One region of the Aeribacillus sp. FSL W8-0870 genome, then DNA from elsewhere that is predicted to be linked to it. Evidence: riboswitches for the same ligand, from Rfam matches in the RefSeq annotation. Region 1 holds a riboswitch; each other region holds the start of a gene.
What was found. A riboswitch is a leader RNA that binds a small molecule or an ion and turns the genes downstream of it on or off. The one in region 1 is predicted to bind thiamine pyrophosphate.
Positions count from the first base shown of each region.

Region 1 (7,599 bases):
GACAATCTGCCTGTTTGGAACATAATGCAATGTGCCGTCAAAGCCTCGGATTTGCGTCGTTCGTAAACCGACAGCTTCCACAATGCCTGAATAATTGCCTGTAGTGACATAATCTCCAACATCAAGTTGTTTTTCTAGGAGAAGGAAAAATCCTGTCACAACATCGCTGACGAGCCCTTGAGCTCCAAAGCCGATCGCAAGACCAACAACCCCAGCCCCGGCTAAAAGCGCTGTGACATTGTAGCCAAACACTTGAAAAACGGTAACAATAAAAATGAAAAACAGGGCATAATGAAAGAAATTCAAAACTAATGTTTGCAGCGTTTTAGCCCGCGTGGTGGAAATTTCCTTCCGATTCTCAAGCCCCTCAAACATTTTGTGAATAATTTTATTGCCGATTGATTTGACGATAATATATGCAATGTAAATTCCAATAAGCTTGGCCAAAACTTCTCCTGATTTTAAAGCCAGATCAGCCCAATCAATAGATTCAAAAAAGTTCAAAACCATTTCCCCTTTCTTTTCAAGCCAATCATTTGGTTATTTGACGGGATCGTGTTAAACTGAATGTACAGTTGAAAGTTTAGCATAGAAAAAGGAATTTTCAATGATTGTTACATTTTTTTAATGATAGCGGCGAAAATTGGAAATAGTATTATTGTTCTCTTCACCGCAATGAAAATGTAAAACAGATTATTTAAATTAATTATTATTTAAAATTGACTAAAATTTTGTTGTTATATATAATAGTAATCGGAGGAAGGATATTGAGAAAATACTCAATTCATTCTCATTTGTTTTTGAAGGAAACGATCAAAAAGTTTCCTTTAAAATAAAATTTTAAAATGGAGGGTTACATAATGGCAGAGCGTTTGGTTGGTAAACAAGCTCCACGTTTTGAAATGGATGCCGTTTTGCCAAACAAAGAGTTTGGTAAAGTAAGCTTGGAAGAAATCATGAAACAAGGAAAATGGACAGTTCTTTTCTTTTATCCAATGGACTTCACTTTCGTTTGTCCAACTGAAATCACAGCTATTTCTGACCGTTATGAAGAATTTGAAGATCTTGATGCAGAAGTGATTGGTGTATCAACTGACACAATTCACACACACTTAGCTTGGATTAAAACTCCTCGCGAAGAGAACGGTTTAGGCGATATTAAATATCCGCTTGCAGCAGATACAAATCATCAAGTATCAAGAGACTACGGCGTTTTAATCGAAGAAGAAGGAGTTGCTCTTCGCGGATTGTTCATCATCAATCCAGAAGGCGAACTTCAATATCAAACAGTATTCCATAACAACATTGGCCGCGATGTTGATGAAACATTGCGTGTACTTCAAGCGCTTCAAACTGGCGGACTTTGCCCAGCAAACTGGAAGCCTGGTCAAGAAACGCTTAAAGTATAATGAAGCTTTTCATTCAAAGGGCCTAGCAGTACGTTAGGCCTTTTTTCAAACGATTATTTTTTTGATATTCATTCTTCAAGGAGGAAACGCAAATGAAATTACGTGAGCCAATGCCTGAATTAGTCGGAGCAACAACTTGGCTGAATGGCGAAGTAACGAAAGAGCAATTAATCGGTGAAAAACCAACATTAATCCATTTTTGGTCAATCAGCTGCCATTTGTGTAAAGAAGCAATGCCGAAAGTAAATGAGTTCCGCGATCAATATAAAGATAAACTGAACGTAGTAGCTGTTCATATGCCTCGCTCCGAAAAGGATTTAGATATTGATGATATTAAAAAAGTAGCGGAAGAACACGGGATTACGCAACCGATCTTTGTTGACAACGAACATAAATTAACCGATGCTTTTGAAAATCAATATGTACCTGCATATTATGTTTTTGACAAAAACGGCATTCTTCGCCACTTCCAAGCAGGAGGAAGCGGAATGAAAATGCTGGAAAAACGTGTTAATCGGGTGTTAGCGGAAACAGAAAACGCTGAATGATTCAACCATCTGCAAAACATTGCAGGTGGTTTTTCATTTTAGAAATACCTTTCCGGCTTTGAAAGGACTTGTTTTTATTGCTTCGAAGCTTTCAAAAGATAAGCATCTCCATTTACCATTCATCCGGCATCCTTTTTCCAGCTCTCAATCCTAAAGAAATGATTCACATTCCAAATCACAACATGCTATAATAAATGATGCTAGTTTGAACAAAAAGGAGCATAGGTGGATGGCAAAACAATCACAAATTTTTTCCATTATGAATCTATTAAAGGTGCTTTTGGCTGTCATCGTTATCCTTTTCCTATTTTATTTGCTTGCGTTTAACGACGTCGTCGTGCGTTTTATATCTCTGCTATTAAATGGATGTTTAGTTGTTCTCGCCTTCCTTGTCTATCGGAAAATAGACTATATGATAAAGATGAAAGAAGATCGAAAAGAGCCTATTCAAACCGAAAAGCTGCCTGATGAAACAGAAATGGCGCGAAAAGAACAGCAATTAAATAAACTTGAGCTTGATAAAACGCAATTGTTGGAGGAGCTATTAACAAAAGCCGGTATCGAAGAGGAAGAAAAACAAAAGTACCGAGCCAAAATTAGAGAAAAAGAGGATGAAGCTTCAAAGCTTCAACAAGAGCTGGCATTCATGAAAGGCCGGATTGCCAACTTGATTTTAAAAAGAGATCCTGAGATCGAGCGGATTGTCCTGCTGCTTGATGCAGATTTTATATTAAATCATTCGTTAGTGGAAATTAATCAAAGGTTTCAGGAAATTAGCGGCAGTTTTTCTGAACAATCCATCGAGCATTTGAAAAAGGCTAATTATATTGATCAACATTTGCAATTTACTCGAATTGGTTATCGTGAATTATTAAAGACAGCAAAAAGGATCAATTAACCGTTAGCTTGTATTTTTCTATATTTTATGATTTAATGAAATTAAATGAAAATTTCATAATATTAACATACCACTAGGGGAGCCGAAAGGCTGAGAAAGGCGTGTGCCTTGACCCTTTGAACCTGATCTAGATCATACTAGCGTAGGGAAGTGGTGCAGTAATATCGAAACCTGTCTATGGGTTTTGTATATACTTGCCCGTTCCCTTATATTGGGAACGGGCTTTTTGCATTACATGGCTGGTTGGCAAACCATTTTTCAAAACAAAATGTTAAGAAAGGGGAGACAACGTGTTACAAACGCTATTTCAGCAAATTGATGAAAGGGAAGAAGAACTTCTGAATCTTCTAAAAACACTCGTATCGTTTGAAACGCCGAGCCCTCCGGCAAGAAATGCAAAAGAGGCTCAAAAGTATGTCGCCTCATATTTGGAAGACATCGGCTTTTCCATTGATCAATGGGATTTATATGAACAAGATCCAGTCGTAGTAGGAACGAAAAAAGGAAAAGATCCAGAAAATTACCACAGTTTAATTATTAACGGGCATATTGATGTCGCTTCAATCGAAGAGGGAGAAGAATGGCTAACGCCTCCTTTTGAGGCAACGGTTAAAGGGGATTACATATACGGACGCGGTGTAGCGGATATGAAAGGGGGAATGGCTGCCAGTCTGTTTGCATTAAAGCTGCTGCAAGAAAACGGCATTGAGCCGGGAGGGGATATCATTTTTCAGTCCGTCGTCGGAGAAGAAGTAGGCGAAGCAGGAACAAAATCGTGCTGCGACCGGGGATATCGAGCTGATTTTGCCATCGTTGTCGATTCAAGTAACTGTGAAATACAAGGGCAAGGCGGGGTGATCACGGGCTGGATTACGATTGAAAGCCCCGAGACATTTCACGATGGCACGAGAAGACAAATGATTCATGCCGGCGGGAAGCTTTTTGGGGCAAGCGCGATTGAAAAAATGATGAAAATTATTGAAGGACTGCGAGAGCTTGAACAGCATTGGGCAGTGATGAAAACGAGCAAAGGCTTTCCGCCTGGTTCTGCCACAATTAATCCTGCAGTGATTGAAGGTGGAAGGCACGCCGCTTTTGTGGCCGATAAATGTTCCCTTTGGATTACCGTTCACTATTACCCGGAAGAGCATTATGTAGAGGTGATCCGGGAAATTGAAGAACATATCCATCATGTTGCAATGGCTGATCCATGGCTTCGGAAATATCCTCCGAAATTTAAATGGGGCGGCACATCGATGATTGAAGATCGAGGAGAAATTTTCCCAGCTTTTTCATATGACGAACATTCACTCGGAGTGAAAACATTACAAAAAGCACATAAACTGGCATTTAATGAGGAAGCAAAGCTGACGATGTCCCCTACTGTGACAGACGGCGGCTGGCTGAGTGAAGCGGGAATTCCCGTCGTTTTATATGGACCGGGCACGCTTGAAGATGCACATTCGGTGAATGAAAAGCTGTCCATCCCCCAATTAAAAACATTTACAAAATCGCTGATCGCGTTTTTATTTGATTGGTATCAGAAAAAACGATGACAATTACAAAAGCTGCGAAAGGGGTAATTCAAATGTTTACAGACCGATTGTATAAAACTGCAAAACCGATTTGGGAAGCGAGTTACCATCATCCGTTTGTTCAAGGAATCGGCAATGGGACGCTGGATATCGACAAATTTCGCTTTTTTATGGAGCAGGATTATCTTTATTTAATCGAATACTGCCGCCTGTTTGCCCTTGGAAGCTTAAAGGCTCACAATCTTCAAACAATGACAGTTTTTGCTGATCTTCTACATTCGACGTTAAAAGTGGAAATGGATTTGCATCGTCAATACGCTGAAAGAATAGGAATAGAGAAGGAAAAATTAGAACAAGTTCAGCCTGCTGCTACAACCGTTGCATATACAAGCTACATGTTAAATGTGTCGCAGCGAGGATCATTGGCAGAACTGGTTGCCGCAGTCCTTCCATGTACATGGAGCTATTATGAAATCGGCACACGCTTACATGAGATTCCTGGTGCCAGTGAACATGAGTTTTACGGCGAGTGGGTAAAAATGTACGCATCAACAGAATTCGGTGAATTGGCAAAATGGCTGAAAGATTTAATGAATGAGCTTGCAGAAGGAAAACGGGAAGAAGAATTGAAATGGCTGGAGGATATTTTTGTTACAACGAGCAAATACGAATATATGTTTTGGGAAATGTCTGAACGAAAAGAAATGTGGCCAATCGAAATCAATTCTTAATATAGGAGAGAATGAACATGAAATTTACTGAAAAAATTCGAACAAAAGCAGATCCGATATGGCAGGCCAGCTTCGATCATCCATTTGTAAAAGGTATTGCTGATGGGAGTTTGCCGCTTGAATGTTTTCGTTATTACGTTTTACAAGATTCGTATTATTTAAGCCATTTTGCAAAAGTGCAATCGTATGGAGCGGCAAAAGCAAACGATTTATATACGACATCGCGAATGGCTCAGCATGCACAAGGAACATTTGAAGCGGAATTATCTCTTCATGAAACATTTGCCAAACAGCTGGGAATCACAGAGGAGGAGAAGGCGAATTTTAAGCCGGCCCCAACGGCGTACGCCTATACTTCCCATTTATATCGCGCGGCGATCAACGGTCACTTAGGCGATATTATTGCTGCAATACTTCCGTGCTATTGGCTATATTACGAAATTGGCGAAAAATTAAAAGATGCGAAGCCAAAAGAACCGATTTATCAACAATGGATTGCGGCTTATGGGGGCGATTGGTTTAAGCAGCTTGTCGAAGAACAAATTGACAGGCTGGATGAAATCGCACAACAAACGATAGAAGCCGATCTAAAAAGAATGGAAGAGCATTTTATCATCAGCAGTCAATATGAATTAGCGTTTTGGGAAATGGCTTACCGTTTAGAAAAATGGGAAGTGGAACCAAAAATCAGTCAATAAAGGAGTTTGATCATAATGAAAGGATTAAAACTGACAGACATTCTAGTAACAATTGTTATTTCGATCGTTTTTGGAATTGTTTATAAACTATGGGGACCGCTTTACTATGCGGTCAAGCCGATCGGGCTGCATGTCGACCAGCTCATATACGGTATGTGGTTTATTGCTGCGACGGTCGCCTTTCTTATTATTCGCAAGCCTGGAGTAGCGCTGATAGCGGAAACAGCAGCGGCATCTGCAGAATTTATAACCGGCTCTGAATTCGGCATAGAGGTTCTTCTTTACGGAATCGTCCAAGGACTATTTGCAGAGATCATTTTTGCGATTTTTCGATATAAAAAGTTTAATATCGGTGTTGTCATGTTGGCTGCAGCCGCTTCAGCAGCTGGTTCGCTAATTATGGATCTTTATAAAGGCTATATAGATGACTTAGTATTTTGGAACTTGCTATTATTCATTGGAGCTCGATTGATTGGCTCAATCATTATTGCCGGCGCGTTTGCCTATTATCTAGTGAAATCTTTGGAAGCAACAGGAGTGACTAATTTAGTAAGACCTGCGTCGCATGAAGATTATGACGCACTGAACTAGAGGTGGCAAACATGGATCTAGTATGCGAAGTGAAAAATTTACGATTAAAATATCCTGGAGAGGAATCCTTGCTTTTTAAGGATGTATCCTCTTCTTTCTATAAGGGAGAAAAAGTCTTGCTTCTTGGTCCTTCCGGCTGTGGGAAATCGACGTTTTTGCAGGTGCTAAGCGGTTTAATTCCAAAATCTATTGAAGTTCCGATGAAAGCAGAAAAAATCTTGACTCCGTCATCTTGGGGATATGTGTTTCAAGATCCTGACACGCAATTTTGCATGCCGTATGTAGATGAAGAAATGGCTTTTGTTATGGAAAATTTGCAAGTGAAAAGAGAACAAATGCATGAAAAAATGCGAGTTTACCTGGAAATGGTCGGCCTTCATTTTGATGATCTTCATATCAGCATTCAATCATTATCAGGCGGCATGAAGCAACGGCTGGCGATCGCCACTGTTTTAGCATTGCATCCAGACGTGTTATTTTTGGACGAGCCGACTGCAATGCTGGATCCGGAAGGGACAAAAGCGGTATGGGACACGATGAAACAAGCAGCTCAAGATAAAACAGTTATCATCGTTGAACATAAAATTGATCATGTTCTTGACTTTGTCGACCGCATACTTTTATTTAATCAAAAAGGACAAATCGTCGCAGACGGTCCGAAAGAACAAATTTTTTCTCGGTATCGGAAAGAAATTCGCGAAGACGGCATTTGGTATCCCGGTGTATGGGAGGATTATCTTCGTGATAAGCAGGGGTATTACAAAAAGACCCCTTTAAAAGAACAGGTCGTAATTGAGCTTGAGCAATTTAAAGGATATCGAAAGAAGGAAGTCAAAATCGATGTACCATATGGAAAGGTTCATGCAGGTGAATGGATTGCGATAGTGGGGAAAAACGGCGCCGGAAAGAGCACTTTGTTACATTCATTGATGCAGTTTATACAAACGACCGGCACTTATTTGCTGTTAGAAAAAGAAGCAAAGAAAATAAAAAAGCTTTCCAACATGCTGTCGTTCGTTTTTCAAAATCCGGAATTTCAATTTGTCACCAATTCAGTTTACGATGAAATTGCTTATTCGTTGAGGATTGAACGGATGAAAGAAGAAGAAATTCGAACAAAAGTAGAAGAAATGCTCGAATTATTTCATTTACAGAAGCACCGCCATCAACACCCTTATCAGCTTTCAAT
Region 1 covers NZ_CP150165.1:1,587,833-1,595,431, forward strand. The annotation lists gene NSU02_RS07645 (mechanosensitive ion channel family protein) at 1-510, opposite strand, end outside; gene NSU02_RS07650 (peroxiredoxin) at 861-1,409, shown strand; gene NSU02_RS07655 (TlpA disulfide reductase family protein) at 1,502-1,957, shown strand; gene NSU02_RS07660 (DUF4149 domain-containing protein) at 2,187-2,855, shown strand; TPP riboswitch at 2,921-3,021, shown strand; gene NSU02_RS07665 (acetylornithine deacetylase) at 3,146-4,411, shown strand; gene tenA (thiaminase II) at 4,444-5,121, shown strand; gene tenA (thiaminase II) at 5,139-5,819, shown strand; gene NSU02_RS07680 (ECF transporter S component) at 5,835-6,410, shown strand; gene NSU02_RS07685 (ATP-binding cassette domain-containing protein) at 6,422-7,599, shown strand, end outside.

Region 2 (7,599 bases), 1.2 Mb from region 1:
CTGAAGAGGAATTAATACAAATTATTAAAACAACAATTTCGGAAGTGAACGCAACGTCCAAATCCGATATGGGGAAAGTAATGGGAGCCGTTATGCCAAAAGTAAAAGGAAAAGCAGATGGCTCGCTTGTTAATAAATTGGTTCAGGATTTGCTTTCATAATTCGAGTAAAAAGCTTGCCGCTTTCTATGTGCGGCAAGCTTTTAAGTTTTTGCAGCGGATTCATCCTATGGACTGCGGCAGTCGATTAATGAATGTAGCTGCCTTGCAATTCATCAATAGTGGTTCAGTTGTTGATAGCAAGCTTGTCGGCGAAAGAATATAGCTGCTATGCAAATGTCCGCAAAAAATTGAGCAGAGGGCAACAATGAAGGAAAACATTCGGAAAGATCGCTGATCTCAATGAAGATTATCGGGAAAATACGGCGGCAATAAAGGAAAACCTATCGAAAAGAGCACACGTCTATCTAGCTGTGAGAACAGGGAAAAACGACAGCACTATTTGCTCTGAAAGGGAAAGGATTTATTTCGGAGTTAACCCAAATATTTTCATTGAAACCTCAACGGGATCAACATGACGGAGCGTATAAGCGGCGCCTGAGCTGTTCATACGCTCTTTTTTGATGAAGGGAAAACCGTTCTATCCATATAGTTTGAGCAGTTTTTCTTTTGACATCATTAAATATTTCGGCGGCCGCTTCAAGCTATCGAAACGATATTGAATGATGAAATACATAGGGGTAAATGTCAAAAGCTTATACCATTTATAAAATGGATTTTGAATGGAAAACGTTTCAAAGCCCAGCCGTTCAGAGCCTTTATTTAAAATAGTTATTCCAATAATCCCTTTCACATTGTGAAATTGTGAATGATTCCGCAAGTATTGAACGATATTTGGCAGCCCTTTTTCTGTTTTAGAGTAAATGTATCTTCCTTTTTGAATTTCGCTCTTAAAATGATTCAGTTCCTTCATTAAATAGACGTTATGAAGATGTATTTTTAACAGAAGATCATTTTTTTTAATTTTTGTACCGTCTGAAAGAATTATTTCCCTTCCTTTATATTTTGTCAATCGAACCCGGAAAATGTCACGATTATTCTCCTTGTCCCTCACATACTCAAGCCGCGAACAAAGGTAATAAATGGGATCCAATAGGCACCAAAACTTAAAAAAACAATATCTCAACCTTCCCATTTGCAACACCTTTCACTTTTTTTCTTACAGTTTATTTTTTAGCATACGAATTGTTTTTATTTATAAAAAATTTTTTTCGAATAGCCATGAGAAATTAAGAAAAAACTTTTAAAGAACTCCATCAATAACAATGGTGAGCGATATGAAAAAAATTTTATATCTTCCTTTTTTGACCATACCTTCAGGCCATCATCAAACAGCTGATGCCCTAATGGAAGGGTTGTTACGGCTTGATCCTGACATTCATTGCGAAAAAATGGACCTTTTGTCATCGAAATTTGGAAAAATAGAAAGGCTGATATCTTCCTTTTATTTGCAATGGATTGGCCGTTTTCCTAAATCATACAGCCATATGTACCACAGGTCAGTGCTTGCGGAACAAAAGAGCGGCAAAAGGTTTTTCCATTATGAGGCACTTTTTCTCCGCCATTTAAAAAAGATCATTGATGAATTGAATCCGAAAATGATTGTTTGTACCCATGCTCTTCCTTCCTACTTGCTTGCCAGGCTGAAAGCCTCTTCTCAAATCAACATCCCTGTTATCAATGTATACACAGATTTTTTTATTCATCATCTTTGGGGAAAAAGAGAAATTGACTATCATTTTGTCGGTCACTCATATATGAAAGATTATTTGCTCGAAAAAGGTATAAAAAAAGAACAGATTTTTGTTACAGGGATTCCTATTCACCCAAATTTTACAAAAAGGAAAGATGAACATGTACATAGCATGCGTTTTTATCGAGGATTAATTTCGGGAGGAAGTTCAGGCGTCGGTTCAATAGAGAAGATAACGGAAAAAATCAGCCGCGATGATGATATCCATTATATGGTGTTATGCGGAAAAAACAGAAAGCTTTATGATCGATTAATAAAACAAAACCATCCACGAATTACTCCTTTACCTTACATCTCTTCAAGAGAACAAATGAACGATCTGTACAATCGCGTCGATTTTATCATGACAAAGCCCGGTGGTGTGACAATCAGCGAATGTTTATACAAAAAAATTCCTATATTTGTATACCACACTCTTCCAGGACAGGAAGAAATAAATTTGGAGAAATTAACAAAATTCGGGATGGTGTTTGATTTTCGAAATTGGCAAGAGGAAACAAATATTTCGGACTCCATTATTCGAGCGCTGCAATCTAAGCAGCTATCAAAATTTTTATCGAAAGTGGATGAATATCATAAAAGTTTAGCTCCGATTGAACCAGCGGGATTGATCAAACGTTTAATGAATGAATAGCTCCTGGAAGCCATTAAAGCTTCTAGGAGCATTAGTTTGAAAATTATTTATCGATAAAGGGATGACCCGCCCTCTATAAATTCTTTTGCTTTTTGCCTCAAACCTTCCTGAACGAAATCAGAATCACTTGAACCGGCCATTTTTCTTAAATTGTGGGAAATTTTCATCGAGCAAAATTTTGGACCGCACATAGAACAAAAATGGGCAATTTTCGCTCCTTCTGCCGGCAAAGTTTCGTCATGATATTCGCGTGCCCGTTCAGGATCGAGAGAAAGATTAAATTGGTCGTTCCAGCGAAATTCAAAACGGGCTTTTGATAAAGCATCATCCCTTATTTGGGCGCCTGGATGCCCTTTTGCCAAATCTGCGGCATGGGCTGCAATTTTATAAGCAACAACACCTTGGCGCACATCCTCTTTATTGGGAAGGCCTAAATGCTCTTTCGGAGTTACATAACATAGCATGGCCGTTCCGTACCAGCCGATCATGGCTGCTCCAATGGCTGACGTAATATGATCATAGCCGGGAGCAATATCGGTCGTTAATGGACCGAGGGTATAAAAAGGAGCCCCTTTGCAAATTTCATTTTCTAAATCAACATTTTCTTTAATTTTATGCATCGGAATGTGCCCAGGGCCTTCGATCATGACTTGGACATCATGTTTCCAGGCTATTTCCGTCAATTCACCGAGCGTTTTCAATTCGGCAAATTGCGCTTCATCATTGGCATCTCGAATAGATCCGGGACGCAAGCCGTCACCTAATGAAACGGCAATATCATATGTTTTTAAAATTTCGCAAATCTCTTCAAAATGAGTGTATAAAAAGTTTTCTTGATGATGCGCCATACACCACTGCGCCATGATCGAACCGCCGCGGGATACGATTCCGGTCGTCCGTTTGACGGTCAAAGGGATATAGCGAAGCAGCACGCCGGCATGTATAGTAAAATAATCGACCCCTTGTTCTGCTTGCTCAATTAATGTATCACGGTAAATTTCCCATGTTAACTCTTCAGCAACGCCATTTACTTTTTCGAGCGCTTGGTAAATCGGGACGGTTCCAACCGGCACGGGCGAGTTGCGGATGATAAATTCTCTTGTTGCATGAATATTTTTTCCTGTTGACAGGTCCATAATTGTGTCAGCGCCCCAGCGGATGGCCCAAAGCATCTTCTCAACTTCTTCTTCGATTGACGATGTTACAGCTGAATTGCCAATGTTGGCATTAATTTTTACATGAAAGTTCCGGCCGATGATCATCGGTTCACTTTCCGGGTGATTAATGTTGGACGGAATAATGGCCCTGCCGGCAGCGACTTCTTGACGAACGAATTCAGGATTTATGTTTTCACGAATCGCCACAAACTCCATCTCTGGGGTGATGATCCCCTTTTTTGCATAGTGCATTTGTGTAACGACAGCACCTTTTTTTGCTTTGAAAGGCTTTCGATGAAAAGGTGTGGCAATATTGTGATCTTCCCAATTGCGAAATCCATTATCTTCAGGCTTTACCTGGCGCCCGTCATATTCTACAACATCATGACGGTCTAAAATCCACTGTTTGCGTACAGCCGGCAAACCTTTATGAATATCTGCCTGAAAATCAGGATCTGTATAGGGACCGCTCGTGTCATAAACCTTTACAGGTTCATTTTCAAACGTTCCCGCTTCCGTTTTCGTGGGAGTTAATTGAATTTCCCTCATCGGAACCCGAATATCGGGTCTTGACCCAGTCACATAAATTTTTTTGCTTGCTGGAAACTGCATGTTTTCGAAATAATGTTTCATTTTTCTCCTCCTCCATTTTTTTATCTGAAGATGTGCATAGAAAAATAGGAGGGGAGATGGGATGTGAAAAATAAAAACGGGTTCGCTTTAGCACGAACCCGATCAATTCAATATAGAAAAAGAAGGCAATACAAATACTCCCGCTACCTACTTCCCTACGCTGGCATCATCCAGATCAGGTTCAAAGGGTTGAAGAACTTCAGGCGCGTTCTTCTCTCAGTCCAGCTAATTGGACACCCCTAGTAGATGGTTATATATTTTTTTTAATAGTAACATAATATGAAAAATAATGAAAATATTTTTTCGTTTCATGATGTTTGTAGAATTGTTGATTTTTGAAACTTTCTGCGCAATTGTCCGTAATAATATTAGGCAAAAAATAAGGGGGGAGAGGCCTGAAATCAAACAATAAGTTTTTCGCTATTTGCGCTCTGCTGCTCATCTTGTCGATTATTTGTGCGTCTTTTGATGCCAAATCAGCTGAAGGGAAAACCGTTTATTTTATTCCGATTGAAAATACAATTGAAAAAGGATTGGTGCATTTTATTAAACGATCCATTCAGGAGGCGGAAAAAGAGAAGGCGGATGTCATTGTTTTTGAATTGAACACTCCTGGCGGTGCTTTAGAGGCAGCGATAGAAATAGGCAAAATGATTATGGATACAGATATCAAAACAATCGCTTATGTAAATAAACATGCGATTTCTGCAGGGGCTTATATAGCATTAAGGGCTGATCAAATATATTACCATCCTGGCGGTACCATTGGGTCAGCGGCTGTCATTGACTCCAATGGCAATGCTGCAGAAGTAAAAGTGCAATCGTTTTGGAAAGCAGAGATGAGAAATGCTGTTGAGGTTCATGGCAGAGACCCTATGTTCGCTGAGGCGATGGTAGACAGCAGCTTGGATATGCCCGAATATGGTGCAGAAAAAGGAGAATTACTAACATTAACAGCAAAACAAGCGATGGAAGTCGGGTATGGTGAAGGCATCGCCAAAAGCCGGGCAGAGCTTTTGAAATCGATCGGAATGGAAGGTGCAAAAGTCCAGGAGACTGAGGAGACGTTTGCTGAAAAAATAGCCCGTTTTGTAACAAACATGTATACCATTCCGATATTATTAACGATTAGCGGTTTAGGGTTTGTGTTAGAATTGTACACTCCTGGGTTTGGCATTCCTGGTTTTATTGGACTATTGGCACTGTTTTTGTTTTTCTTCGGTCATTTTATTGCAGGGCTTGCGGGATTGGAAACGGTTGTTTTGTTCGTGCTTGGGGTTCTGCTTATAATTGCAGAGTTGTTTGTTCCAGGAGGAATTATTGGAGCAATCGGTTTTCTTTCAGTCCTTTTAAGTTTATTTTTAGCAGCTGATCATATAGGACATATGGCGGTTTCTCTTTTTATTGCCGGTTCCATTTCGATATTCACAATATTCATCATGTCAAAGGTGATTGGTAAGCGTATGAAATGGTTTAAAAAAATTATTTTAAATGATTCAATCAGCACGGAGAAAGGTTATGTATCCAATCAAAATCGTACAGATTTAATTGGGAAAACGGGTGTAACTGTGACTGCTTTACGACCGGCAGGAACAGTAATGACCGATGGAGAGGAAAGATTGGATGTTGTGACAGAAGGAACGTATATTGAGAAAGGAAAAAAAGTGAAAATTGTTAAAGTAGAAGGCTCACGAATTGTTGTAAGAGCTATTAATGAAAATGAATAGGAGGTAGGTATATCACATGGACGTAACATTTTTTCTTTTACTAGGTCTTATCGTATTAGGTCTTATTTTGCTTGGCATCTTGTTCTCTTTTGTGCCGATTATGCTCTGGATTTCAGCTCTGGCAGCTGGCGTTCGCATCAGTATTTTGACTCTTATTGGAATGAGGCTGCGCAGAGTCATTCCAAGTCGAGTGATCAATCCGTTAATTAAAGCGCATAAAGCAGGCCTTGATGTCACAACGAATCAATTGGAAAGCCATTATTTGGCAGGAGGGAATGTTGATCGAGTTGTCAACGCATTAATTGCAGCTGAAAGAGCTAATATTGAATTGAGCTTTGAACGTTGTGCTGCGATTGATTTAGCGGGAAGAGACGTGCTTGAGGCCGTTCAAATGAGCGTAAATCCGAAAGTAATCGAAACCCCGTTTATTGCAGGGGTTGCCATGGACGGAATTGAAGTGAAAGCAAAAGCCCGCATCACGGTGCGAGCCAATATTGACCGGCTTGTTGGTGGTGCCGGGGAAGAAACGATTATCGCACGTGTAGGTGAAGGAATTGTCAGCACCATTGGTTCTTCTGATGATCATAAAAAAGTGCTGGAAAACCCTGATATGATTTCGCAAACAGTTTTAAACAAAGGACTCGATTCAGGAACAGCCTTTGAAATTTTATCCATCGACATCGCGGACGTTGATATCGGCAAAAACATCGGTGCGATCCTGCAGACAGATCAAGCGGAAGCGGACAAAAACATCGCGCAAGCTAAAGCGGAGGAACGCAGGGCGATGGCGGTGGCAAGAGAGCAGGAAATGCGCGCTAAAGTTGAAGAAATGCGGGCAAAAGTTGTTGAGGCGGAAGCGCAAGTTCCGCTTGCAATGGCGGAAGCTTTAAAATCAGGAAATATTGGAGTTATGGATTATATGAACATCAAAAACATTACCGCTGATACAAATATGCGTGATTCTATCGGAAAAATGACAAAAAACTCTGCTGGTGATGAAGAAGAATGATCTTTCTGCCCATCAAAGGAGGTGTCATATGGAAATATTTGAAAATCCACTGTTCATTGTTATTTTAATCGGGATTATTTCTTCTTTGTTTGGCAGAAATAAAAAAGATCAAGAGCAGCAGAAAAAAAGGAAACAAGTTGCAAAACAAACGAAACAAAGGATAAAAAATGTTTCGACAAGCCCTCCAAATGAATGGAATCAAATTCAAAATGTACACACAGGCCTATCCAGCCAACTAAAAAAAGCTGAAAAAGACAAATCGAATATGAAATCTTTTCATAATAAAAATAAAAAACAGAAACCATCAGCTTTACACATGCATTCAGCTGCAAAAGGAGTCATTTGGAGCGTCATTTTAGATGAACCCCGATCCAAAAAGCCCCATCGGTCGAATTTCATAAAATAAATGAATTAATGGTGTTAATCCCCTTTTGTCTCTCATAAATATGAGGATGAAGGGGGTTCTTTTATGGGCAAAAAATGGCATCAGCGAATAAAAAGCATATTGACAGAAGGATTGCAAATACCAGCTGACGTCATGATGGATCTTCCCCGTGTTACGATGATCGGTACATTGCATATATATATAGAAAATCATAAAGGACTGCTTTCTTTTACAGATAAAGA
Region 2 covers NZ_CP150165.1:2,835,977-2,843,575, reverse strand. The annotation lists gene NSU02_RS13840 (GatB/YqeY domain-containing protein) at 1-161, shown strand, start outside; gene NSU02_RS13835 (hypothetical protein) at 640-1,194, opposite strand; gene NSU02_RS13830 (galactosyldiacylglycerol synthase) at 1,337-2,446, shown strand; gene thiC (phosphomethylpyrimidine synthase ThiC) at 2,494-4,236, opposite strand; TPP riboswitch at 4,372-4,487, opposite strand; gene NSU02_RS13820 (NfeD family protein) at 4,680-5,963, shown strand; gene floA (flotillin-like protein FloA) at 5,980-6,972, shown strand; gene NSU02_RS13810 (hypothetical protein) at 7,001-7,378, shown strand; gene yqfC (sporulation protein YqfC) at 7,442-7,599, shown strand, end outside.
Region 2: another riboswitch for thiamine pyrophosphate. It lies ahead of thiC (phosphomethylpyrimidine synthase ThiC); the one in region 1 lies ahead of NSU02_RS07665 (acetylornithine deacetylase).

Region 3 (7,599 bases), 350 kb from region 1:
CGGAAAGGAGGAGATTTTATGCAGCCTAAAACAGATGCACCGGAATACAGACAGTTGATGATTGACAAGCTGAGAGAGAACAATGTAGAGGAATTCCGTTCGCTGTTTTTTGAGCTACATCCATATGATCAGGCAAAATTTTTTCTAAAACTTGACCAGCCGGATAGAATGCTTTTATATCAAATTCTATCTCCGGAAGAAATGGCGAATGTTTTTGAAAATATAAGGGATGATAAAAACCGCTACAAATCGCTGCTTGAGGAAATGCATCCGGCATTTGCCGCCAAAATGATGGAATACATGTACGCTGATGATGCGGCAGATGTATTAAGTGAGCTGACAAAAGAGAAAATTTCCAGCTATTTAACCATCATGGACGCTCAAGCTGCCAAAAGCATAAGCGAGCTTCTTGATTATGAACAATTTACCGCAGGAAGTATTATGACAACCGAGTTCGTTGCCATTAATGCCAATTATACGGTGCGGTCAACGATGGACTTGCTGCGGAAAGAAGCTCCTGATGCGGAAACAATATATTATTTATATGTGATTGACGAAGAGAAACATCTTGTTGGCGTCCTATCGTTAAGAGATTTAATTGTTCATGAAGACGATACTTTGATTGCTGACATTATGAAAAAGAAAGTCTACTCGGTATCTGTGGCGGATGATCAGGAAGAAGTAGCAAGAAAGATGAAGGACTACAATTTTTTGGCTCTTCCGGTTGTTGATTTTCAACATCGTCTTGTTGGAATTATAACTGTTGATGATATTATTGATGTGCTGGACGAAGAGGCTTCTGACGATTATTCGAAACTGGCCGCTGTCTCGGATGTAGATTCATATGATCCGAATGCTGTTTCTGCTGCCAAAAAAAGATTGCCATGGCTTATTATTCTCCTATTTTTAGGAATGTTCACCGCCGGCCTAATCGGCCAGTTTGAAGAAACGTTGAACAAAGTGGCAACTTTAGCGCTCTTTATACCATTAATTGCAGGGATGGCTGGAAATACAGGAACACAAGCTCTCGCTGTTGCAGTAAGAAGAATTGCAACAGGCGAAGGCACTTCCGAACGAGTGTGGAAAATTATTCTCAAAGAAGCTGGAACCGGCTTGATAACCGGAACAGTATGCGGAATCGTTGTTGCACTGACAATTTTTATTTGGAAACAGAAATTTTTCTTAGGACTGCTAGTGGGTCTTTCCATATTGTCAACGCTGACTGTTGCGACAATTGCCGGGGCGTTTGTTCCTCTTGTCATGCACAGGCTTCGCATTGACCCGGCTGTGGCCTCCGGTCCATTTATTACAACGATTAATGATATAATCAGCATTTTGATTTATTTTGGCATGGCGACATTATTTATGAACTATTTGCTCTAACAAAATTAGCTAAAGGAGGATCAATATGGAATCACATGCAGTAACCTCTCTTGTCATCGTGCTGGTCGGCGCTTTTTTAACCCCGATTTTGCTGCATCGGTTCAAACTGACATTCATTCCTGTCGTCGTTGCGGAAATTATTGTCGGATTAATCATCGGGAAAACGGGATTTAATTTAGTGCAGGAAGATGTATGGCTGGCAACTCTCTCAACGCTGGGATTTATATTTCTCATGTTTTTAAGCGGGCTTGAGATTGATTTCACCATTTTCTCCAAAGGGAAGAAAAAAGAAGAAAAGCTGCCCAACGGAAAAAAAGCTCCTCATACTTTTTTGGTTGCGTCAATTGTTTTTCTTGGCATTTTCGTTGTTTCATTACTTTTATCGTATTTGTTAATGTGGATGGGATTTATCCGCAATGCCTTTTTCATGACGTTAGTGATTTCAACGATTTCTATAGGAGTAGTAGTGCCGACGTTGAAAGACGAGCAAATTATGAAAACAAACATCGGCCAAATTATTTTGCTGGTGGCTGTCATAGCCGACCTTGTCACCATGATTTTGCTGGCGGTTTTTGTCTCCTTAAACAGCGAAGGAGAAAGCAATACATGGCTTCTGCTTCTTTTGTTTGCAGCAGGCGTACTGCTTTACTTCATTGGCAAAAGGTTTAAAAGTCGATCCTTTATTAAATCGATGTCAAAAGGAACGGTTCAAATTGGAACAAGGGCGGTTTTTACGTTAATAATAGTGCTTGTCAGTTTATCGGAAACGCTTGGGGCAGAAAATATTTTAGGCGCCTTCCTTGCGGGAGTTTTAGTCTCGCTTTTATCGCCTAATTCAGACTTGGTGCAAAAGCTAGATTCGTTTGGTTACGGTTTTTTAATCCCGATCTTTTTTGTCATGGTAGGGGTGGAATTGGATTTATGGGAATTGATCAAAGATCCGAATCTTCTTTTGTTAATTCCTTTGTTATTTCTCGCCCTCTTGATCTCAAAGTTTATTCCCGTTTTTGTGCTGAGAAAATGGTATGATACGAATACAACGATTGCGGCGGCGTTTTTGTTGACTGCTACTTTATCATTAGTTATTGCGGCAGCTGAAATTGGACAGCGAATCGAATTGATTGATAAGCAAATGGCTGACGCATTAATAGTAGTTGCCGTGTTAACAAGCATTATCACGCCGATAGGATTTAAAAAATTATTCCCCAAAAAAATGGCGGTGCAGCCAAAAAAGAAAATTGCTTTTATTGGTGCAAATCAAATGACCCTTCCAGTCACAAGAGAATTGGATAAAAATTTGTATGAAGCAACCGTATATCATACACAGCAAGACAAAATTGAAAACGGGACTGCTCAATCGGTGTTTAAAATTGAAGAATTGAAAGACTATTCGATAGAATCATTGAATGAACACCATATAATGGAAGCTGATATAGTAGTAGTGGCTACTGGGGATGAAGAAAGAAATGCGGAAATTGCGACATATGCAAAAGAATGCGGCGTAGAACAGGTCATCGCCTCCATTTCTTCCCCGGAGTTGGATCAAACATTAAAAGAAAAGGGGATCAGCGTATTTTCCGTCATGCTGTCAACAAAAACGCTGCTCAGGGCTTTGATTGAATCGCCTGGTGTTATGCGGATCTTAACAAACCAAGACAACTCTCTTTATCAAATTAATATGAATAACCGAAAATATGATGGAATGAAGCTTCGATACTTTCCGTTTACGGGAGATTGTATCTTTGTCCGGATTTTTCGCGGTGAAGATTCCATTGTACCTCACGGCGATACCGAATTGAAAAAAGGGGACCGCTTGATTGTAACGGGTTCCCGCAAATATGTAAATGAGTTAAAAGATGAGCTGGAATTTAGCAAATAATATTTGCAAACAAAACAAATTGTGATAGCATGAAATTAGTATGAAAATTTAATAAGCATCCACTAGGGGAGCCTTTGGAAAGGCTGAGATTAAAGTGTTGACTTTAAGACCCTTTGAACCTGATCTGGATGATGCCAGCGTAGGGAAGTGGGAATTTGAAACATGTGTCTGATATTCCATTACCACTTTCCAGCAAGGAAGGTGGTTTTTTATTGTTTCCAGTCTCACCCTTGGACAGCTGCTTTCCAGTTTTGAACCTTGAAAGACGAGTGTGGGCGTCTTTCTCATGAAAGGAATGTACAATGTTGGAACTTCATGCCGTAACAGACGGAACAAAACCGGTCAACGAGCTAATACGCATAATTTTGTCCATATCAGATCATGTTGATTACGTTCATATACGAGAAAAAAATAAAAGACCATGTGAGATCATTCATCTCGTAGAACAGCTTTTGGCAAAAGGGATAAGGAGAGAACAGCTTGTTATCAACGATCGGCTCGATGTTGCGCTCCTAACAGGCGTTCAAAATGTTCATCTTCCGGGAACCGGCCTGCCGATAAAAAAAGTGAAAAGCGCTTTTCCGCAAATAAAAGCCGGTGTCAGCGTCCATTCATTAGATGAAGCGGTAAAAGCAGAAGAAGACGGAGCAGATTATTGTTTTTTCGGAAACGTTTTTGAAACGAACAGTAAAAAAGGACTTCCGGCAAAGGGAACAGATTTGCTTGGAAAAATCGTTGGACACGTCAATATTCCCATTATCGCCATTGGCGGGATCACGCCTGATAATATGCAAAAGGTTTTAGAAAAAAAAGCAAGCGGTATTGCCGTTATGTCCTATATCTTTTCTTCGAAAGATCCAGAGAGCGCTGCCAAACTTTTCAGGAAAGGGGAAGCTTTTTCAAATGAACGTTTTTGATGTTGGAATCATCGGGGGAGGGGTCATCGGCCAAGGGATCGCCTATGAGCTATCAAAAGCAGGGCTGAAGACCGCCGTGTTTGAAAGCGGCGAAATCGGAGGTAAAGCGACATCCGCTGCAGCAGGAATGCTGGGTGCCCATTCTGAAAATGAAAAAAGAGACATATTTTTTGAGCTATGCTTAGAGAGCCGAAATTTATATCCGAGCCTTGCAAAAGAATTATTGGAGCAATCCGGTGTGGATATTGAGCTTGTTCAGGAAGGCATGTATCGGCTTGCATTTACTGAGGAAGAAGGCCGATCCCTGCAATCGCTTGCAGATGAGGATGAGCTAGAATGGCATTCAAGGGAAAACGTACTGGCAAATGAGCCACATGTTTCTGAAGACATTGCCGGAGCTCTTTGGCTTAAGCATGACGGCCAAGTGAAAGGTTCATCTGTTTGCCACGCATATGCGAAAGGCGCTAGAAAATATGGTGCATCTATTTTTGAACAATGTCCTGTTTTCGACGTGATTAAAGAGGGAAAAGCATACAAGCTTGTCACTTCCCAAGGAGTTTTTATATGTGGAAAAGTCGTCGTTTCAAGCGGAGTTTGGAGTGGCTTTTTCTTTGAAAAGCTGGGGCTGAAAAATCCAATGAAGCCTGTTAAAGGAGAATGCTTAGCCATAAAACCGAAAAAACTGGTGATCAACAAAACAGTGTTTTACGAGCACTGTTATATCGTACCGAAAAAAGACGGCACCGTTATTATTGGAGCAACTTCTTATGAAAACGACTGGGATACGAACCCGACAGTCAAAGGAGTATCCGAATTAATGATAAAGGTTCAGAAAATTATGCCAGAAATCGGGTCTGAACCAGTCGTTAGTGCTTGGTCGTCGCTCAGGCCGCAAACAGCTGACGGCTGGCCGTATTTTGCAGAGCACCCGGAGCATGAGGGAATCTTTTTTGCGACCGGCCATTATCGAAACGGCATTCTTCTAGCGCCGATTACAAGCTTAATCGTAAAAGACATGATTTTGAAAACGAATCAATATGAGCGTTATGTTCATACCTTCTCTTTAAACCGATTGCTTTCTGATGCGAAAGGGAGGTGATTAAACAGTGAAACTTCGCATCAACGGCCAGCAGATGGAAGTGGAGAATAGTGTTCGGAACATAGAAGATTTGCTGAACTTTTTTCAATTACAGGAAAGAATTGTTGTCGTTGAACGAAATGGTGAAATTGTTTCAAAAGAACAATACAGTATCCAGACATTAAATGATGGTGATCAAATTGAAATTGTCCATTTTGTTGGAGGGGGATGATGATTCATGTTAAAAATAGGTGATAAAACATTTCAGTCGAGATTAATGTTAGGAACTGGAAAATATCCGTCTTTTGAGACACAAAAAGAAGCGGTGGAAGCCTCAGGTGCTGAAATTTTGACATTTGCCGTCAGAAGAATGAATATTTACGAGCCTTCACAGCCAAATTTTTTGGAGATGTTGGATTTATCGAAATATACGCTTCTGCCGAACACGGCCGGGGCAAAAACTGCGGAGGAAGCAGTCAGAATCGCTAAACTTGCTAAAGCATCAGGATTATGTGATATGATTAAGGTGGAAGTAATTGGAGATGATAAAACGCTTCTCCCTGATCCGATTGAAACATTGAAGGCATCAGAGATGTTATTGGAAGAAGGTTTTATTGTTCTTCCATACACTTCAGACGATGTTGTTCTGGCGAAGAAGCTTGAAGAATTAGGGGTTCATGCCATCATGCCGGGAGCATCTCCGATCGGATCAGGCCAAGGAATTGTCAATCCTCTCAATTTATCATTTATTATTGAGCAAGCTAATATTCCAGTCATTGTTGATGCCGGAATCGGTTCGCCGGCAGATTGCGCACTCGCCATGGAGATGGGAGCAGATGGAATCTTATTAAATACAGCTGTTTCCGGTGCAAAAGATCCTGTGAAAATGGCGAAGGCAATGAAGCTGGCGATTGAAGCAGGCAGACTTGGATATGAAGCAGGACGCATTCCGAAAAAACGGTATGCACAAGCAAGCAGTCCAACGGAAGGAATGTTAACGACATAATGGAACGATATTCTCGCCAAATCTTGTTTTCTCCTATTGGAGAAGAGGGACAAAAAAAATTGCTGAAAAGCCATGTGCTCATTGTTGGAGCTGGAGCACTCGGCTGCGCAAGCGCTGAAATGTTAGCCCGTGCTGGAATCGGTAAAATAACCATCATTGACCGTGATTATGTCGATTGGAGCAATCTCGGACGTCAACAGCTGTATACGGAAGAGGATGCGAAACAAAAGCTGCCAAAAGCGGTTGCTGCCAAAAAACATTTGCAGGAAATCAATTCGAACATTTCGATTGAAGCGATTGTGGGCGATTTCTCAATTGATTTTATTGAACATGTAAAGGATGTAGACCTTATCATCGATGGAACTGACAATTTTGAAACGAGATTTTTCATCAATGATTTAGCAATGAAACACGAAATACCTTGGATCTATGGGGCAGTAGTGAGAAGTTATGGAATGACCGTTTCCATCGTTCCGAAAAAAACACCATGCCTCCATTGTATGCTCCAAGCGATTCCGTCTGACGGAATGACGTGCGATACAGTTGGCGTGATCAGCCCGGCGGTGCAAATCGTCGCCTCTTATCAAACAGCAGAGGCACTTAAATATTTAGTCAGCGGAGAGGTGTCCAAGCAGTTAGTTTCATTTGATGTTTGGACAAGGGAGCATTCTGCAGTGGACATGACAAAATTAAAAAAGGCCGACTGCCCATCGTGCGGACATCACCCGACATATCCATATTTGTCGGTTGAAAATGGATTAAAAACAGCGGTTTTGTGCGGAAGGAATACCGTACAAATACGTCCGCAGCAAAAACAGAAGATTTCGCTATCAGAAATTACCAATCGTTTGCGCCCGATCGTGAAAGACTTAAAAGGAAATGCTTATTTAATTTCCTTTCAGGCGGATGATTTCCGCGTTGTGCTTTTTCAAGACGGAAGAGCATTAATTCACGGCACTAAGGAAGAAGAGAAAGCAAAAGCTATTTATCAACGTTACTTCGGAGCTTAAATGGAGGTGTGTTTATGACCATCGGAAAAGCGTTGACGATTGCCGGGTCCGATTCAGGGGGAGGCGCGGGAATTCAGGCAGATTTGAAAACTTTTCAGGAGTTGGATGTATACGGAATGAGCGTGATCACGGCTGTTACGTCTCAAAACACATTAGGTGTTCATGGCGTCTACCCTGTTCCGGCTGAAGGGGTGATCAGTCAGCTTGATGCAATTGCTGAAGATTTATCGCCAGATGCGGTCAAAACAGGAATGCTTTTTAATCAAGAAATTATCCAAATCGTCTCAAATAAAGTTCAAAAGCATGGATGGGAAAAAATTGTCGTT
Region 3 covers NZ_CP150165.1:1,236,897-1,244,495, forward strand. The annotation lists gene mgtE (magnesium transporter) at 19-1,383, shown strand; gene NSU02_RS06020 (monovalent cation:proton antiporter family protein) at 1,409-3,262, shown strand; TPP riboswitch at 3,317-3,425, shown strand; gene tenI (thiazole tautomerase TenI) at 3,565-4,179, shown strand; gene thiO (glycine oxidase ThiO) at 4,166-5,278, shown strand; gene thiS (sulfur carrier protein ThiS) at 5,286-5,489, shown strand; gene NSU02_RS06040 (thiazole synthase) at 5,496-6,263, shown strand; gene NSU02_RS06045 (ThiF family adenylyltransferase) at 6,260-7,273, shown strand; gene thiD (bifunctional hydroxymethylpyrimidine kinase/phosphomethylpyrimidine kinase) at 7,288-7,599, shown strand, end outside.
Region 3: another riboswitch for thiamine pyrophosphate. It lies ahead of tenI (thiazole tautomerase TenI); the one in region 1 lies ahead of NSU02_RS07665 (acetylornithine deacetylase).

Region 4 (7,599 bases), 1.9 Mb from region 1:
GAATCGACAAAAATTTTATCTTCCAGACCTTCCCGTTTAACTAAATCACGAAAAACCGCCTCAGCCATTGGCGAACGGCATATATTTCCTAAACAAACAAAAAGTACTTTTATCATTGCTGAAACCTCCTGAAACCATTGCTTCAATCGTTTTTTCATAAGCTGCAAAGAATAGTTTGGAAAGATCAATTTTTTTGATCATAATATTCAATCTTTCATAATACATGATACAATGAAACAAATAAAAAAACGAGAGGATGAAATCAATTGAATTTATGTGAAAAATCAGCAGAAAATATGGAATACATGATTAAAAAAATTACAGAAAAATTGAATATGATCAACATCAGTGCAGTTCAACCAACACATTTTAATGTAAATATGTATGAAGACCTAAAAGAAATTTATGACCATGTAATGAAAAAAAATACTTTCAGCCCCAGCGAAATGCAAGCAATTGCAGAGGAATTGGGGAACCTACGAAAGAGCACTCTTTAAGTGAATTGAGCTTTCTGCTGCTCGTTGCGAATGGGCTTGTGCAAATGACGGCAATAAGTGTTTAACTTAGCGATGTTGAAGTGTTGTGAAAACTCGCAGCTGCTGTCCTCATCAGCTTGCTTCAGTTGATTTGTTATATGTGGTTCTATACGCTTCTCAAAACGATGTTCGAGTCACATTAGGAACCGCCCAATCTGCCATCCATCAGAGGTTTAGCTTGGATTCTAAAGCAGGCGAATCGTGTTCGCGCTCCATTTTCATCATTCTCTTTTTTCTTTTGCAGGAGAAAAATAAAGATAGACCTCCTTGTTGTTTAGAGGCCAGATTTCAGAAGAAATCGTTTTTACTTTAAAGCAGCTTTATAAATTCAGTATAAGCTGCTTTTTGTATAATAACTTTTTGTCAAAACGGTGTCTATTTTTTGAACAAAATATGAATTTTTTGTTTCGTTTTTGTGACAAATGATTTATAATAAAAGAAAACGTTTTCTTTATTTGGGGGTCAAAAAAATGGTCGTGACACTTATGAAATATTTTTATTTATTCGTTGCTCTCTTCTGTTTATTGTCTGGAATTTTGGTCGGTTTTGCAAAGGAGCTGCCGCTTTCGGTGATAGTCATTTTCTTAGGTTTTTTCAATCTTGCTTTATATTATGTCTTCCATAGAGAAGCCTTGAAAAAACAGCAAATTTAAAAGAATGGCGAAAATAAAGGCACCATTCTTTTTCGAAAACGTCAAATAAGCTTTTTATAAACTTTATCTTTATAAAATTGAGATGCAGGTGTGTTGAATATATTCCTTTTCTTCACGATTCGTTCCAATGCTAATTGTTTTTCCGACAGCTTTTGTTGTAATTTTTTCCTTTCGGCTTCATCTTCACAGCATTTTAGTAAATCTTGAATAGTTAATAGTTCCTTTTTCAAGTCATTTTCTTGATCGACCATTCCGGCGTTTCTCAAAAGACGATAAGCCATTCGGAGTTCTTCCGGAATATCAGACAAATCGTCATGCGGGAGAGGCTTCCCCATCCCGGGAAGTTCTTTAAACTCTCCCTCTTCATATGCCTTTTTGATCCGATCCTCAGCAATTTTTGCAAATATATCCACGCTTCATCCTCCCTTCGACCGTTATGTTCGTTCTTTTTCTAAACGCTTTACCCGCTTTTTCATCGCTTTTGTTAAATATCCGCCTTTAAAAGAACGAATTTCATATGAGCTTAAAAACGCTTTTGGTTCTATTTCATTGACAAGGTTTAAAAATTCTTCCTCCCGAGACCGTTTGGCAACAACTTCCAAACGATACCTAATCGAATTCATTCCTTCTCCTTGAAAGACCGTAACCCCAAAACCAGCCTCCCTCAATTTTTTGACTAATCCGGAATTTTTATCCATTAAATTCACATTGTATGTTACATATCCAAAAGCCAGCTTTTTCTCCAGTTCACCGCCCAACAACAGCCCTGCACCAAAACCGATAATATATGCACTAATATTGTAAATATTAGATAAATCTTGAAAAACTATTCCTAAAGCGACAATATAAATCGCTGCTTCTAGCAAACCTATACCAGCAGCAGCCTTTGTTTGATTTTTCACTAACAAAATAGTTCGGATCGTCAATACTGGTACATACAATAATTGCAGCAAAAAAATAAAAATTGCTTGTAGAAACATGTTGCCTAGACACTCCTTTGTTCCATCATACTATAAATTATTTTCGAAAAGAAAGGGCTATCATAAACTCAAAATCTGAGATTTGAAACTACATTTTTACAATTCATCTTGATCTGTTATTATGCTTCAAAACTTCCTTTTTCATGCGAATAGGCTGGCGCTTGAAATACATCGCTGTTCTCCATACCCACTCCAACGGCCCTAATTGAAAATATTTAAACCAAATATGGCTGATGATAAGCTGCACGGCAAAAATTGCGAGTGCAAGCCAAAAACCGGCGAAGGGGTATACTTTACCGTACAATCCCAATCCGTAATGATAAAAAATATATGTACAAATAACAGATTGCATGATGTAATTTGTCAATGACATGCGTCCAACAGGCGCAATCTTCTTAACAATTTGCCGACAGATTGGGTGAAAATATAAAAATATGAGAGAGGTCACATAAAACAACATGAGAAATGGTGCACCGAACACCATGTAAAAACTATTTTCAGCGCTGACCGCAAAAATATTTAACGGAAGCCCAATGATAAGCCCGAAAAACCAGATGGCTGTTAATAACCTTCGATGCTTCTCCGGTTCTTGAAAAAGCTTTTGTTTCGCAAATATCATGCCAACTAAAAACATGCTGATATATGGGAGCATGTTTATTATATAGACAAGCGGTTGAAAAGGCCACATGCCAGACATAGACATGTAAAAAAGCCGATCATGAATACGCTGATGGAAAATATCAGTAAAACTTCCGTTTTGATATGAATGGATTGCGTTTCTTGCCTCCTCTTCCAGTAAGGCAGCCTGCTCTCTTTTTTGGACTAAAGCATCCTCACCATTGGATACAGCCGTCATCAAACCAATAAGGAGCAAATATAAACTAAATAAACATACAGTCCATACCAAAAGAGTTTTCCAGGAACACTTCCGGAAAAAAAGGAGAAGAAACCCCAGCACAGCATAATCCATTAAAATGTCTCCATCCCAGATGAAAAATGAATGAATTAGTCCAAATACAAAAAGCACCACCAGTCTGCGTATATATATAGAAACAAAGTTCCTGCCGTTTCCTAAAGCCCGTTCCTCCATGATGATGATTCCAAATCCGAACAATAATGAGAACATTGTAATAAACTTCATTTGCACAAATATTTCCAAAATATTTCTCGTTAGAAAATCCCATGTTCTCCATGTTTCAGTAAAAAAATTTTCGCTGCCTATTTGGTATAAATATACATCTGGATAGCTGAAATGCGCCATATTCACAAGTAAAATTCCAAATATCGCAGCCCCCCGCACCACATCCACTACTTCATAACGCTCACGATTAAGATTCAAATCAAAACCCCCATTCTGAAAAAAGTTCTTATTATAAACGCCCTTTTTTCATTATTTTTTGTCCAAAGGCTGCATTTCAGCTTTATCGTGTTTAAATTTATTTGAATATAGCGAAAAAAGAATGACAATTTTCTTATAGTCTATTATGATAGACATAAGATTCGAATATCAACAGATCCACAAGGGGAGCTATATGCTGAGAGTGGACGGATATTTCGTCCAGACCCTTTGAACCTGTTAGTTAATGCTAGCGTAGGGATGTGGAAGTATACTGATCCATGATACAGCCTTTTTCCCCCTTATGGATATTTGTTGATAGCAAATAATATACAGGGGGTTTTATTTTTGGAAAAAAATCGCTTATTACTATTAATAGAAGCAGCAATCTTTGCAGCATTGGCAGTTATACTTGATCTTCTCCCTTCCATTCAATTATCATCAGCCATTTCTATATCCATTGCCATGGTGCCTGTACTCATATTATCGTTTCGATCCGGTGCAAAGATTGGCTTCATTTCCGGCTTTTTATGGGGATTATTACAAATTGTATTAGGTGATGCATACATCCTGATGCCTGTTCAAGGCTTCATCGACTATTTTCTAGCTTTTTCCTTTATCGGTTTAGCCGGTCTTTTCAGCAAAACTATCCAAAATAAGCTGAAAGATGGAAAGAAAAGCTCTGCTCTTGTTTTCATCATCTTTGGCGTCTTCATCGGAGCTTTTGCACGTTATTTTTGGCATTTTATCAGCGGTGTCTTTTTCTTCGGAGAATATGCACCAGAAGGAATGTCAGCGGTCGTTTATTCTTTGATCGTAAACGGCATTACGATGATAGGAGCGTTTGTATTATGCGCTGTCGTTACTGTTATTCTCATTATGGCAGCGCCAAGATTGGTTGTAAAATAAACAAAATCATCCTCTGCAAAACATGCAGAGGATAATTTTGTTTATAGGGTAAATACTTTCGTTTCAACAGTGTATTTTTTTAATTTTTCACGGCTTACATGAAAACCGATCCCCGGGTTATCAGGCAAGGCAATTTTTCCATTATAAACCGATATTTCCGGTTCAATAATATCTTCTTCCCAATACTTAGATGAACTGGATATATCTCCTGGCAGTGTGAATTGTTCAAGTGTCGCTAAGGCTATATTATGGGCCCGTCCAATCCCTGATTCAAGCATCCCTCCGCACCAAACTGGAACATTTTGCTCTTTGCAAAAATCATGGATTTTTTTTGCTTCTGTCAAACCGCCAACACGGCCGATTTTTATATTCATAATTTTGCAGCTTCGAAGTTCAACAGCCTTTCGAGCATCTTCGAAGGAACAAATACTTTCATCTAAACAGATCGGTGTGTCCAATTCTTTTTGAAGTTTGCTATGATCCACAATATCATCGTGCGCAAGAGGCTGCTCAATCATCATTAATTGAAACTCATCCAATTGTTTTAGATGATTTATATCTTTTAATGTATAGGCACTGTTCGCATCAGCCATTAAATCCAAGTTCGGAAAATGCTTCCGTATTTCCTTAACTACTTCAATATCCCAACCTGGTTTAATCTTTATTTTTACTCTCTTGTATCCTTCCTCCTGATATTGTTCAATAAGACTGATTAAATCTTTTATTGTTGGCTGAATACCGATGCTCACCCCAGCTTCAACTTCTTTTTTCATTCCCCCGAGAGCTTGTGAAAGAGGTATATTTTGCTGTTTTGCATATAGATCCCACACGGCACCTTCCAAAGCCGCTTTTGCCATATAATTTCTGCGAATAAAACGAAACGATTCAGCCAACTCACGAGGATGATGAAACGTCGTCTTTGATAAAATCGGAATGAGGAAATCTTCGATCATGTGCACAGTTGTTTTCAAGGTTTCTTCTGTATACCATGGAATGGAAAAAGCAACCCCTTCTCCAAAACCGGCTGCACCATCATCATCCTTTACTTCTACGATCAACAATTCGCGATCGTGAATGTCTCCATAGCTAGTAGAAAATGGGGCTTTCAAACGCATCTGTAATATATGCAAAACAATTTTCTTAATTTTTATCAATTAAGAGCATCTCCTTTTTTAAACAAGCTCTCAGCTAAGTTCGACAAAATCATTGCCATTCGCCAGAGGGCTCGATATTTCCCGGAAAATATTTCTTAAAATAGCGAATCCACTCGAACGTTTGTTTTACACTAATTATAAAATAAACGCTTTCTTAATGTAAAGGAGCAAGGGATTTCTTTATTTCCCTTATTGTTTATTGAACTGCAAAATCTCAAATAAATAATGAGATCAATCGTAGAAACGAGTCTCATCATGAGATTAATTTTTCCACTCAATAGTTGTCTTCTTCTCTTTGTTGACTAGCAATTTAAAAACATCAGGTCTTGCATAATGCCCAACAGGATCAAAATCAAACTGGCTATAGGCGATTTGTTTCATATCCAGTTCTGCAATGATGATGTCTTCCTTGCCAAATACGGGCTCTGCCACATATTCGCCCAACGGTCCAACAATCGCGCTACCACCTCTGCTCATTATTTCAGGTGAAGAAGCAAGTTCATCATAACAAGCCAAATCTTTCGGATACATATCTTTTGTCACATATTGATTGGCAGACAAAACAAAGCATCTCCCCTCCAAAGCAATGTGGCGGATTGTTGACTGCCAAGTTTCCCTTGCATCAGCCGTTGGGGCAATATAAATTTGAATTCCTTGTGCATACATCGCAGCCCTTGCTAACGGCATATAATTTTCCCAGCAGATTAGCGCCCCTATTCTTCCATAAGGGGTGTCAAACACTGGTAATGTGCTTCCATCCCCTTCCCCCCAAACAATCCGTTCTGCTGCAGTCGGTTTTAATTTGCGGTGTTTTCCTAACAACTGTCCGTCAGAATCGAAAAATAAAACAGAACAGTAAAGTGTCCCGCCGCTAAATTCATTATCCCTTTCTGTAACGCCTATCACAAGGTAGACACCTGCTTTTCGAGCCGCTTCGCCCAGTTGTTCCGTCGTTTCGTCCGGAACAGCTACAGAATTGCTCCAGTATCTATACCAATCCTTCCTCCCTTCAGCCGAACGGCTCCCAATCGTTGTACCGAAAGATAAGCCTCTAGGATAAGCGGGAATAAAAGCTTCAGGAAATACAACAATCTTTGCTCCTTTTTCAGCAGCTTGATGTATGAGGCTAACCGCCTTTTTTGTCGTGGCGTCTCGGTCCATAATAACAGATGAGGCTTGTATAACAGCAACTTTAACCTTTTGTGCTCTGTTCGACATATTCTTCCCCTCCACCAAATTGAAAAATCTAAAGCCATCTTAAATGCCGAAGCTCATGAACCTTCAAAGTCAATAACCTTCGGAAGTTGCCCCCCTATTCATCTTCCATAAAAAAATCTGCACAGGAAGGAAAACACTTTGAATAATCCTCTTTTTTAGCATAGAAGGGCCGGCCCATATATTAGAGTTCAAAATAATTGGATTATGTTTTTCCATGAGAGCTTTTCATGTGATATCTCATCTGAAGTAATTTAATGGTAATTTCTTAGCATGCTCCTTTGTACAATACAGCTGTGGCTGAGTGTCGAACTAACTATCAACACTTAATTCTATAGAAGCATTAAGCGTAAAATATGAGAAACGGTTTGAATTGGAGTATATTATTCATAATAAAAATGTTCAAAAATTTTTGGACCATCCAATCAAAGATTTTGTCAATCATCCAATTTCAATACTGCAACAGCCATTTATCCAAGACGAACCATAAAGTGAAATAAATTTGCCGAAAATCGCACATCTATTTTAAGGGTTTTCAACTTCAAGTAAAGAAAAAATCGGGCAGGACAGCTTTAAGCATTGCGTCCATGTTACAAAAGATAATGATTTTTCAGCAGCGTTCAAATCATGTGCTAAAAACTCCAAGTTAAAATAAAAGTGGATGGGTAAAATGTTACTGAATTGGATGGGCATTATTCTTTCATCTAGCGTTATAATTAATGTTTGAACAGGTTCAAATTTTGATGAATATAACAACATTTTCGATTATGTTCAATAGGAACATTCTATAGATAAATAACAAAGAACCTGATTAAC
Region 4 covers NZ_CP150165.1:3,493,888-3,501,486, forward strand. The annotation lists gene NSU02_RS16980 (low molecular weight protein-tyrosine-phosphatase) at 1-116, opposite strand, end outside; gene NSU02_RS16985 (DUF1128 domain-containing protein) at 267-497, shown strand; gene NSU02_RS16990 (hypothetical protein) at 1,007-1,189, shown strand; gene NSU02_RS16995 (DUF1992 domain-containing protein) at 1,231-1,602, opposite strand; gene NSU02_RS17000 (DUF2179 domain-containing protein) at 1,624-2,169, opposite strand; gene NSU02_RS17005 (DUF418 domain-containing protein) at 2,273-3,508, opposite strand; TPP riboswitch at 3,681-3,784, shown strand; gene thiT (energy-coupled thiamine transporter ThiT) at 3,854-4,414, shown strand; gene menC (o-succinylbenzoate synthase) at 4,456-5,565, opposite strand; gene NSU02_RS17020 (carbon-nitrogen hydrolase family protein) at 5,830-6,786, opposite strand.
Region 4: another riboswitch for thiamine pyrophosphate. It lies ahead of thiT (energy-coupled thiamine transporter ThiT); the one in region 1 lies ahead of NSU02_RS07665 (acetylornithine deacetylase).